DNA from 3 places in the Methylophilus sp. E2MeOHC9 genome. Region 3 is predicted to be linked to each of the others. Evidence: riboswitches for the same ligand, from Rfam matches in the RefSeq annotation. Region 3 holds a riboswitch; each other region holds the start of a gene.
What was found. A riboswitch is a leader RNA that binds a small molecule or an ion and turns the genes downstream of it on or off. The one in region 3 is predicted to bind cobalamin.
Positions count from the first base shown of each region.

Region 1: linked by a shared signal. The riboswitch ahead of ACSSVF_RS05595 (TonB-dependent receptor domain-containing protein) and the one ahead of nrdA (class 1a ribonucleoside-diphosphate reductase subunit alpha) in region 3 are both predicted to bind cobalamin.
Region 2: linked by a shared signal. The riboswitch ahead of ACSSVF_RS07045 (TonB-dependent receptor) and the one ahead of nrdA (class 1a ribonucleoside-diphosphate reductase subunit alpha) in region 3 are both predicted to bind cobalamin.

Region 1 covers NZ_CP196024.1:1,184,679-1,188,854, reverse strand. The annotation lists gene ACSSVF_RS05620 (GGDEF domain-containing protein) at 1-436, opposite strand, end outside; gene ACSSVF_RS05615 (EVE domain-containing protein) at 485-949, opposite strand; gene ACSSVF_RS05610 (DUF2237 family protein) at 1,078-1,437, shown strand; gene ACSSVF_RS05605 (cell division protein ZapA) at 1,749-2,051, opposite strand; gene ACSSVF_RS05600 (hypothetical protein) at 2,055-2,222, opposite strand; cobalamin riboswitch at 2,382-2,593, shown strand; gene ACSSVF_RS05595 (TonB-dependent receptor domain-containing protein) at 2,729-4,176, shown strand, end outside.
Region 2 covers NZ_CP196024.1:1,464,117-1,468,292, forward strand. The annotation lists gene ACSSVF_RS07035 (helix-turn-helix transcriptional regulator) at 1-203, opposite strand, end outside; gene ACSSVF_RS07040 (PEP-CTERM sorting domain-containing protein) at 469-1,641, shown strand; cobalamin riboswitch at 2,168-2,396, shown strand; gene ACSSVF_RS07045 (TonB-dependent receptor) at 2,592-4,176, shown strand, end outside.
Region 3 covers NZ_CP196024.1:2,981,011-2,985,186, reverse strand. The annotation lists gene ACSSVF_RS14230 (TonB-dependent siderophore receptor) at 1-1,198, shown strand, start outside; cobalamin riboswitch at 1,533-1,755, shown strand; gene nrdA (class 1a ribonucleoside-diphosphate reductase subunit alpha) at 1,888-4,167, shown strand.

The DNA of each region.
Region 1 (4,176 bases), 1.3 Mb from region 3:
GGTTGGCTTCCTTAAATCTGGCATCCTCCAGCTTTTGCAGAATCTGATCGCGTACCTGGTTCAGCGTTTGCCACTTTTGCTGCAGATTGACGACTTGTTGCGGGTCACCAGAATAGCTATGCTGCATAATCGCTATCTTTTCTTCTGCCAGCCGTTCGCGTGTTTCAATAAAAGTGATGGTTTCGCCCATGGCGCTGGCATCGGCCTGGATCAGCGTGGCGTACAGCAAGCTGCTGCGAATCTGGTATAAATCGGCTTTTAATTCCAGCGCGGCATTGGAAACCGCAAACGGTTTCTCGTAAAGATTGCGCGTGGTCTGGTGCATTTCGCGCATGCTGGAAAAATAAATCCACAGGAATAATAGCGCGCCAATAAACGCAATCAAAAATCCGGCAACAAGGATGTATAGCACCGCTTTTTTGCGTTGTCTTTTCATGCTCTATCCCATCGCCTTAGCAAAATATAGCGCGTCTCCTGCCCAGGCTTATGCATCTAACAACTTCGTGATGAATGCCCACTCTTTGGGATCGACCGGCGTAATCGACAATCGGTTCCCTTTTTGCAAGGTGCGCATATTGGCAAGCTCGGGGATCTCGCGTAACTCTTTCAGGCTAAGCACCCGCGTTTTACGCACCAGCTTGACGTCCACATTGACCCAGCGCGGATTTTCAGAGGTGGATTTAGGATCAAAATACTTGTGGCCAGCCACGAACTGAAACTTATCCGGATACGCCAGGGTGCTCACCTCACAGATACCCACAATGCCGGGCACCTCACAGTTGGAGTGGTAAAACAGCACGCCATCGCCCACTTTCATTTGATCACGCATAAAATTGCGCGCCTGGTAATTGCGCACGCCATACCAGTCTATGCTTTGATTAGGCAGGCCCGCCAGATCATCAATCGAAACATCCGATGGTTCGGACTTCATCAGCCAATAACGTGCCATGTGTTAAAACCTTCTTCTCTCATGCAAATGTCCAGTATCATCAATGCCAGTGCCAGCAACCCTGACATCTTAAAACCCAAATATCATAAACCCCAGTATCATAAACTAAAGTCTCACCACATTACATCATGGCTAAAAACGTCCTCGGCACCCTGCTTATCCCTTGTAGCACGCATCCTGTCACCGGTTTTATGCGCGATGGCTGTTGCGGATTTCACCCGGAAGATAGGGGCAGGCATACGATTTGTGCAGAAATGACCGATGAGTTCCTGGCTTTTTCCACCGCGCAGGGCAACGACTTATCCACGCCTATGCCGGATTATGGCTTCCCCGGGCTGCATGCTGGTGACCGCTGGTGCGTATGTGCCCGGCGATGGCTGGAAGCCAGTGAAGCTGGTTATGCGCCGCCGGTAGTGCTGGAATCTTGCGATGAAAGTTGCCTGGAAGTCGTCAGCCTGGCTGACTTGATGTACCACGCCTTAAGGTAACGTGGCAGAAAGAGACACATGTGCTTTTGAGAAGGTGTATTAAGGGGTTACCTGAGCCATAATCCTGAACCAAAAAGTTCAGGTGGTAACAGCCTAAGGTACATTAGGTTCACACGCCAAGGGAGTCTTAAAAGATATCCCAACTTAGTGCGATCGCACAGCACCTGATGAGCCGAAACCTATAACAAAGACTAGTTCAAGGAATTTAGACTCAGGCAACGCCTTAATACACCTTCTTAAAAGCACACCGTATAAAAAATGATACGCCAATTAATAATATTGACGGTGAATATTTTATGAAGTTAAGCGGATTACAACAATTTATGTTGGCTGGATAACACTTCATCCATTTGCTGTTGCATGGTCGTGATGCGTTTTTTCACATCGCCCACATCCACGCCATCACTGCGGGTATTCAATAACTCATGCGTGATATTCAGTGCCGCCATGATCGCAATGCGCTCTACACTGACCATCTTGCCCGCATCGCGGATCTCACGCATTTTACCATCAAGGTAGCCGACCGCCTGCACGATCACATCGCGCTCTTCGTCGGTACACGTCACACTGAACGCGCGACCCATGATCTCAATATCGATTGGTTGTTTAGCCATCGTTTATTGACCTTCCTGTGGCAGCGCAGACAATAATTTTTCCAACTGTACACTGGCTTGCGTCATATTCAGCTTGAGCGATTGCGACTCTTGGTGCAGTTTCGTCACCTCCTGACGTAACTGGCCATTGTCTTCACGCAGGTGATGACACAGCGCAATTAACTTCGCCACACGCTCTTCCAAACTTTTCAGATCAGCATCCATCGAACCATTATCAATGAAAAAAATGATTGTGGTCAATAGCTAAGCGTAGTTTTTCAAAGTAAATTAACAATTTCAGCTTGCTTGTTCAATGAATGTTTGCTCGCAAAAGCAGGCGCTTTCAACTAAAATGAGCGCCAGTTGTCAGGTGCTCCGCGCTGTGTTCTTGCAGACGGAGTGAAACTGGGAAACAGGTGCGTGAATCCACATTCGCAATGCCTGTGCTGCCCCCGCAACGGTAAGCAAGTGCGGGTCTATCCATATGCCACTGAGTACACACTCGGGAAGGCGATAGATCAAAACTTGCAAGCCCGGAGACCGGCCTCACAACCAAAATAGTGTTGAAACACCGCGGGGTGACGGCGTTTAAGTCAGGAAATAGTCTTGTGGCTATTTCCAGCTTTATTACGTTCCTTTCCCGTAGTGATTCAACGTGATCATTACCGCATGCGGGGTCGCATGCCTACAGGAAAATCATGTATAAAAGCCTCATAAAAACACTTATTGCCATTTATCCGGCTTTAGCATTCTCAGAAGATATCTTTCGCGATAGTACTACGCAGCAAGCATCACTTTCCCTGAGTGAAATCAACGTTACTGCAGCCAGGACGCCTATATCGACAAAAACAGCTACCGGCGACATGACCATCATTGAACGCGATGAAATCGAGCGCCTTTCCGGTAGTGGTTTGGTCGATTTACTCAAATTGCAACCGGGAATACAGATTCTCACTAATGGCGGCATGGGCAATACCGCCAGCGTCTACATGCGTGGCACCAATGCTGATCAACTGGTAGTTATGGTTGACGGCATAAGAATCAACTCGGCCACAACTGGTACGACTGCCTTTGAAAACTTACCATTATCAACTATAGATCGTATCGAGATTTTAAGAGGACCCGCCTCTAGCCTATACGGTTCGGACGCTATTGGTGGCGTGATCCAAATCTTTACTCGCCGCGGATTAACCGACAAAACCAGCCTTTATGGCAGTGTCGGTGCTGGAAGCTATGATACCTATACAGGAAATGTTGGTCTGAGCACTCAATACAAAGCGTTGCAGTTTGGTGCTCAAGTGAGCAGCTATGACACGCGAGGCATTTCTGCCAGAAAAAACCCGCCCTTGGCACGTGACAGAGATCGCGATGGCTACCGCAATCTAGGCGGTTCTGCATTCGCCACACTCAATATCGCTGAGGGGCATAGCTTGAATCTGAATTTTTTCGGATCCGATGGCCAAAACCATTACGACAACAACAATGGATTCAACAACTATTCCACCATGCATCAGCAGGCCTACAGTGCCACGTTGAAAGATCAAATCACCGATTTCTGGAAAAGCACATTTAAATACGGCATCGGGCAGGACCGCTCATTTAACTTTGAAAGGCCAACCCGCCAAACCAGATTTCAAACGGATCAAACGCAGATCACCTGGCAACACGACTTCACGTTACCCATTGGCGTACTCACATTTGCTTATGACAGACTTGAGCAGGACGCTCTGACCTCTACCAATAGTATCCGCAATATCGATAAAAGCAGAAATAACGACAGCTTTACCCTAGGCTATGTCGGTCAGTATGAAGCGCATAGTACCCAACTGTCTTTACGAGAGGATCATAATACTCAGTATGGCAGCTTTGTGACTGGCGGTATCGGCTACGGCTACACGCTATCACCACAATGGCAAGTGACTACACAATATGGCTCAGCATTTAAAGCACCAACGTTCAATCAGCTGTATTTTCCCAATTTTGGCGACCCACTGCTCAGCCCGGAAAAGTCAGACAACCTGGAAGCAAGCCTTCGCTATCAAGGGGATCGCATGCAGGCCAAACTCACTTTGTTTGACAACCATATTCGCAACCTCATCCAGAATGCAGGTCCAGTCACAGCCACTTGCGGTGCTACGTTTGCAGG
Region 2 (4,176 bases), 1.5 Mb from region 3:
TCACTAAATGATATAGCTTGGTTATTTTTATCTTGAGCAATCATGTGAATCACTTTGATATCCACAATCTCACTCAGTTTGTGTAGGAATGGCTCCCAACCAACTTCATTTTCTAAACTCTGATAAAGGAGCTCGATCAGAAGGTTCACATTCTCATCAGAAAGCTTGATGTTATTTATTACTGCATTTTCTACTGATGTCATTTTTAACTCACTTAGCGCTTAACTATTCAGAGCAAAACTTAACTACAACGGATATATGTAACTTATAACATAGAAAATCTTACACAGTTGTATTGGCAATAATCTATTTACTAGCAATAAGAATTAAAAGTCTGAATTTTGTTTTTCCGATAATCTTTAAAGAGTCTTAAGTTTTGTGGGTTTAAAAATTATCCCCCATTTGAGGAATAGACCGGCCATTGCCTAGATGATGTAATTGCTTCAATTCATTCAAAGGCTATTCATCGTGATTAACATTTCTCATCTAAAAGCAAAAGCTTCAATCCTTACAATCTCCACAATCCTCAGCGTTTTCTCTGCTAATGTAAATGCGGGTGGGCAACTCATTGGGTTGGGTACGGGGCTAGGTGCATTCGACTATAGCCCTCTCAAGGTTAGTTCAAACGGAATGGTGGTAACAGGCGAGATGCAGATTGGTTCTCTAGATGATGGATTTCCAATCTATGGGAACGCTATATGGACGCAAGCAAACGGCATGATTAGAGTGCGAGAATTATCTGGTGGACTTTTTGGTGGTATGGTGATCAATGCAGATGGTACTGTATTTGTTGGAAGTGACAGTTCAGTGGCTGCTAGCTGGAGTGAAAGTGAAGGAGTAATTCATTTAGGGCATTTGCCTGGAGATTCTAACAGTAGAGCATTTGGTGTTAACGCCGATGGATCTGTCATAGTCGGCACGTCCTCAAATGGTTACAAAACGGAAGCATTTCGTTGGACTCAAACTGAAGGAATGATCGGGTTAGGTGATTTGGCGGGAGGTTATTTTCATAGTTTTGTAAGTGGAGTAAGTGCGGATGGATCAGTAGTTATTGGTAATGGTTCGACTACCAGTGGTCTAGAAGCATTTCGTTGGACTCAAACTGAAGGTATGGTTGGCCTTGGTTATCTATTTGCAGATGATCTTCAAAGTAATGCTACTGGTATTAGTGCGGATGGATCAGTAATCATTGGAGACTCTTTTACCATTGGTTTTACACGTCAAGCATTCCGCTGGACTCAAACTGAAGGTATGGTTGGCCTTGGGTACTTATCTGCTGACCATCTTCATAGTAATGCTGAAGGCGTTAGTGCGGATGGGTCTGTAATTGTGGGCAGTTCTTTTTCGAGTTGGCTTGATGAGGAAGCATTTCTGTGGACAGAGGCCGATGGGATGGTAAGCCTTATGGATTGGCTAACTGAAAAAGATGTCGATATGTCAGGTTTTACTCGTTTAGTAAGCGCACAAGGGATTAGTGCAGATGGTAATACGATTGTTGGATCTGGTATTAACCTAGCCGGAAAAGAAGAAGGTTTCTATGTCAGAATTACTGCAGTACCAGAACCTGAAAGCCTAGCAATGTTAATTGCAGGATTAGGTTTAATTGGGTTAATTCAAAGACCGAAGAAACGCATGATGTAAGGAGCTGTGTTTGCTCAAAATGGGCAACATTTTAATAAGACTCAAGGTTGATACTTTGGGTCTTTTATTTTCATTCAAAACATCCTCCAGCGTACAGTTTTCAGAATTCTGGCGTTTAAGTATTTCTAACCATTTGCTCACCCGCAACTCATTCCCAAAATTCATCCACTCGCAGCCACAAACTCTGCCCATAGTCACACGCCTTGAGCCATAGCCTAGCAATCAGAGGCTGGCTGATTCGGCGGTAATCCCGGTGGCAATCGTTGGCCGTTATGTTGGATTGGCTTGGGTTGGGAGTTGGGGTTAGTCCAAGTATTAAACTTAATGTTTATAGTAGCCATGCGCTTGGATAGGATGCATGGCTTTTCGAGTATCCTCAAGAAGATGGTCACGAAATTCAATTTATTCCCCATTTGAGGAATAGACCGACCAAAAGCTAAATGCTGTAATAATCGGATAGTCTCAGCAAGTACAGCATCTGGTGTGTAAGTTTTTGTTTATGCATTGACACCAAAGCACGACAAACTTACACTCGCCCCACCATGGTTCAGCTTGGCGATGCTTAAACATAGCCAAGCAGATTAATAGGGAATCCGGTGCCGTCTCAAGAGATTACGAGACCATTCCGGAACTGCCCCCGCAACTGTAATCGGATAGCCTGTTCGCACATCTAGCCACTGAGTTTATGACTTGGGAAGGCCGCGAATAGGCAGCGACCCGAGAGTCAGGAGACCTGCCCTGGTGTAGTCGTAGAGTTCGAATTAGGGCGGGGTGCTCCTGAGTAGAAGTGAATGTCAATTCACCGTTTACATATCTATAACACCGCATATACAAGCTGAGTCGTGTCGCAACCGGCACGAATGAGGCTGTCTACTTTGAACCCTGCTATTACCAACGTACGTGACGGTTTGGTCGCGTTAATTTGAATGGTATTCAGGGAGTATTAAATCATGTTTAAACAAAAGGTATTGGGCGTGGCCATATTGGCAGCGCTCTCCGGCATGGCATCCGCAGCAGAGGATTTGCTGGACGAGGTGGTAGTAAAAGCTCGCGCGGAACCCAAGGCAGCAATCAACCTCAATAAAACCAATAGTACGGCAACGCGATTGGACCTGACCGCGAAAGAGACACCTGCCAGCGTTGACGTCGTTGATAGCGACACCATCCGCCAACGCGGCGACATCAGCATCAAAGAAGCGGTGACCCGTACAACCGGCATCACTGATATCAGCACGCCTGGCAATGGACAATCCTTTTCATCACGGGGATTCACAGGCAACAACTCCGTCGCACAAGCTGAAGACGGTGTCCGCCTGGTCACAGGTGCTGGCACGCTGACTTATCCTTCAGATACCTGGGGTTACGAGCGGATTGAAGTGTTACGCGGACCTGCTTCTGTCATATTCGGCGACGGTTCTGCCGGAGGTGTGGTTAATAGTGTCAGGAAAAAAGCTAGCCGGGAAACATCGCTTGAAGCTCTGTTCGGGTTGGGGACACGCGGTAACTATCGTACCGGTATCGGCGGCTCAGGTGCCATCGGTGAAATGGGTGCTTTTCGTATTGATGCCTCTGCGTTAGGCGGTAATGGATACATAGATAGGGGTGATTTTAAAAGTAAAAAAATCATGTCGTCGTTTCTGTTCACGCCTACAGAGAATCTACGGATCGGTTTTACGCTTGACCATGCAGAAGAGTCACCGACAGCCATTTATGGTTCACCGTTAGTGAACGGCAATATTTCGCGTGCATTACGTAAAGCCAATTTCAATGTCGACAATGACAAAATGGATTTCGTTGATACCCGTGCCCGCGCCAAGGTCGAATGGGATATCACCCCTTCATTGAAATTCAAGAATGAGACTTACTGGTTCAAGTCGGACCGGGAATGGCGTAACGCAGAAAACTACGCACTGAATACGACGACTAATCGTGTCACCCGCAGCAGTTTTTTAGCGATCGAACATGAACAGACCCAGTATGGCAACCGCATGGAGCTGGCCTCGATTGATACTCTGTTGGGACATCAGAACCGTATCGCAGCGGGTTGGGAGATCTCGCATACAGATTTCCTGCATAGCAGCAATGCGGGCAACACTGTTTCAGACAGTGTCCCGGTATATAACTTCTCTCCCGGCCTGTTTAGAAGCACGACGGCGGTATTGAAAAACTATGATGCTGATCTCAAGCAACAGGCTTTCTTTGTGGAGGATGCATTCAATGCGACTGATCATTTAAAGCTGATCGTTGGCCTGCGCAAGGATCTGATCGATACTTATCGTAAGGATTACAGGGGCGCCGCCAATGTTGATCAGGATTTCTCACCGCTGACCTGGCGCGCAGGGGCTGTGTTTGATTTGACGCCAGAGACTGCCTTGTATGGGCAGATGAGCCGGGGCACGGATCCGGTGACTAACTTGTTAGGCTTGAATCTGGCCAACGCTCAGTTCGACCTGACCAAGTCCCGTCAGGAGGAAATAGGCATTAAGCACCTGCTGCCTGATGCTAAAGGCCAAATGACCCTTGCCCTGTATCACA
Region 3 (4,176 bases):
AGACCAGATCATCCGCCCTACGGATGACAGGATTAATCCACAAACCCTGGCCGGTCAGCGTTATTTGCGTGCGGAATTCTCCAGGGTGTTGTATGAAACCACGGCACTGGACGCCCAGGTGGTCGGCAAGTTTGACGCTTTCGGGCAAACGCATGAAGTATTTGCCGGTGCCAACTGGCAGCAAAATGAGATGCCATCGAGCAGGACTGCGCGTACCGCTTATACACCGCAATATCCAATTGACTACAATAACCTGAACCTGTCACAAGTGCCACGCGTCTATCCAGGCGTTTATGCTGCTGCGCTGGATTCCAGGGAAACCAGGCAGGGCCTGTATGGCAATGTCAGGTTACAACTGGCTGATCCGCTCAAGCTGATCCTGGGTGGCCGGGTCAGCTGGTATGACTATGAAAGCTCATTCAATGGCGCTTATAAGCAATCCAACGAGGTCACGCCTTATGCTGCGCTGATTTACAGCTTGAATGACAACTGGTCACTCTATGGTAGCTACACGGAGATCTTTAAACCGCAAAGTAATACCTTCACCGCAGGTGGTGGCGCGTTGCAACCTGCGACAGGCAAAAACTACGAGGCAGGCATCAAAGGCGAGTTTTATCAAGGCAAACTGAATACGGCATTGACGCTATTTAAAATTGAGCAGTCCAACGGCGCCATTATCGACCCTTTGAATTCGGTCACTTGTGCGGGTTCACCTTCCGGCGGCGCTTGCTACATCAATGCCGGCAAGCAGGAAAGCCAGGGCATAGATGCTGAGATCAGCGGTGAAGTACTGCCAGGCTGGCAAGTATCTGCTGGCTATACCTTTAATGATGCTAAATATGTCATGGCCGGTGATACCAACCTGAATGGCGTGCGCCTGAACGGCGATCATAACCCGCGCAACCTGTTCCGCGCCTGGAACACCTACAAGTTGCACGGTGACTGGGATAGATTCTCTATCGGTGGCGGCGTAGTCATGCAAAGCAGAACCGGGTTCACCACGACTGTCGATAATGTGAAGCGTGAGCAAAGTGGCTATGCCATCTGGAGCGCGCAGGCCAGCTACAAGATTGATAACCGCTGGACAGCAGCACTGAATATCAACAACCTGTTCGACAAGCACTACTACCTGGATGCATTACAAACGTTTTACGGCGATCCGCAAAACTTTATGCTGACGATACGCGGTACTTTATAAGATGACACTTTATTAAACTCACATAGGGTGTTTTTAATATAAGGTTTTAGTCGTCGCAGATGGACAATGAATCAGGCTTTACCCGGTTCATTGTTGACGGTTTAAAGGCCGGCCTTCATGGCCGGCCTTTGCTTTTGATAAGGCGGATAAAAATGTTTCAGCTTTGTAACATTCAATGCGCAATTCAACTAAAAATGCAATGCATTTTCACAAAAAATATATTAAAAAAATTCTTTGAATATATTCTTTAATAGAAACAATACCTTGTATAGCAAAGTGAGACTTTACAACTATATCTTGTGTTTTGTCTGATTGAAAAGCCATAGATATTGATTTATAGTCGCATCCATACGGTTTGCAGAAGAAACACTTCTTCGGCATTTAAAAGGGAATCTGGTGCGTGAACCCGCGCAGGTGTCATCAAGCCAGGGCTGCCCCCGCAACTGTGATCAGCGAGTTGTTTGCGAACACTTTAAGCCACTGAAGAAATTCGGGAAGGCGACCGCAAATAATCATGACCTGAGAGCCAGGAGACCGACCGTCAGTTTTTTACTTGTTAACGTTTGAGGCGGGGTGTCCTCGGCAGTAGCAGAGCTATCATCATGGTGCCGGGTTTTGCCCGGCCTGCATATGTGTTGCTTTTGCGTCGTTGCTGTAGTCCTTCCGCTTCCTGAATTTGGGAGCCATCAATGTCACAATACGAATCCATGCAAGCCACCAAGCGTGATGGCCGCAAGGAACCTATCAATCTCGATAAGATTCATCGTGTGATTGACTGGGCAGCACAGGGTCTGAACAATGTGTCAGTATCGCAGGTTGAGTTGCGCTCCCATATCCAGTTTTACGATGGCATCCGTACTGACGACATTCATGAAACCATCATCAAGTCCGCTGCTGACCTGATCTCGGAAGAAACCCCGGATTACCAGTACCTGTCAGCCCGTTTGTCTATCTTCCACCTGCGCAAGATCGCCTATGGCCAGTTTGAGCCACCGCACCTGTTTGACCATGTCACTAACCTGACTGAGCTTGGCAAATACGACCAGCACTTGCTGCGCGATTACAGCCGTGAAGAATTCGATGTGCTGAATGGCTATATCGACCACTGGCGCGATATGAACTTCTCCTACGCGGCGGTCAAGCAGCTGGAGGGCAAGTACCTGGTGCAGAACCGCGTCACCAAGAAGATCTACGAGAGTCCGCAGTTTCTGTACATTCTGGTGGCCATGTGCCTGTTCGCCAACTACAAAGGCCAAACGCGTCTGGACCTGATCAAGCGTTTTTATGACGCCGTATCTACCTTCAAGATCTCGCTGCCTACGCCTATCATGTCCGGCGTGCGTACGCCGACGCGCCAGTTCAGCTCTTGCGTGCTGATCGAGTGTGGCGATAGCCTGGATAGCATCAATGCCACCACCAGCGCCATTGTGAAATATGTCTCGCAACGTGCCGGTATAGGCGTGAACGCTGGCCGTATCCGCGCCCTGGGTAGTGAAATCCGTGGCGGTGAAGCGCAACACACCGGCTGCCTGCCGTTCTACAAGCTGTTCCAGTCTGCGGTGAAATCCTGCTCGCAGGGCGGTGTGCGTGGCGGTGCCGCGACCTTGTTCTACCCGTTGTGGCATCTGGAAGTCGAATCGCTGCTGGTACTGAAAAACAACCGCGGCGTGGAAGAAAACCGCGTGCGCCACCTGGATTACGGCGTGCAGATCAACCGCCTGATGTATCAGCGCCTGATCAAGAGCCAGAACATCACCTTGTTCTCGCCACATGATGTGCCTGGTTTATATGACGCTTTCTTTGCCGACCAGGATGAGTTCGAGCGCCTGTATACCCAGTACGAAGCCGATACAAGCATACGCAAACGCACGCTGCCAGCCGTAGAGCTGTTCTCGCTGATGATGCAAGAACGTGCCGGTACAGGCCGTATCTACATCCAGAACGTAGACCATTGCAACACGCATAGCCCGTTTGACCCGGCTGTGGCACCTGTGCGCCAATCCAACCTGTGTATGGAAATCGCACTGCCAACCAATGCCCTGAACGACATCAACGATACCGAAGGCGAAATCGCCTTATGTACCTTGTCTGCATTCAACCTGGGCGCGCTGGAATCACTGGACGAGCTGGAAGGCCTGGCCGACCTGGTGGTGCGTGCACTGGATGCCTTGCTTGAATACCAGGATTACCCGGTCAAAGCCGCACTGAGTGCTACCAACAAGCGCCGTTCACTGGGCGTGGGCGTCATCAACTACGCTTATTACCTGGCGAAAAACGGCACCAACTACACTAGCGATGAAGCGCTGGGCCTGACGCACCGCACTTTCGAGGCGATCCAGTTCTACCTGCTCAAGGCTTCGGTACAACTGTCACGTGAGTTTGGCCCATGCGGCGCGTTCCAGGAAACCACTTACTCTAAAGGTATCCTGCCTATCGATACCTACAAAAAAGATCTGGACGCAGTCTGCAGCGAGCCATTGCTGCTGGATTGGGAAAGCCTGCGCACCGAGATCCAAAAAGACGGTTTGCGTAACTCCACCCTGACTGCCTTGATGCCATCAGAGACTTCCAGCCAGATCGCCAACGCCACCAATGGTATCGAGCCACCGCGTGGCCTGGTGTCCGTCAAGCAATCCAAAGACGGCATCCTGCGCCAGGTAGTGCCAGAGATTGACCGCCTGCGTGACCAGTACCAGTTGCTGTGGAAAATGCCAAACAATGAGGGTTACCTCAAGCTGGTGGGCATTATGCAGAAGTTTGTCGACCAATCGATTTCTGCCAACACCAACTACGACCCGACCCGTTTTGAAGGCGGCCGTGTGCCGATGAAGCAACTGTTGAAAGACTTGCTACAAGTCTACAAATTGGGCATCAAAACGCTGTATTACCATAATACCCGCGACGGAGCCACCGAAGGGGGCACCGAGGCAGAGGATGATGGTTGCGCCAGCGGAGCTTGCAAAATTTAAAGAAACGCT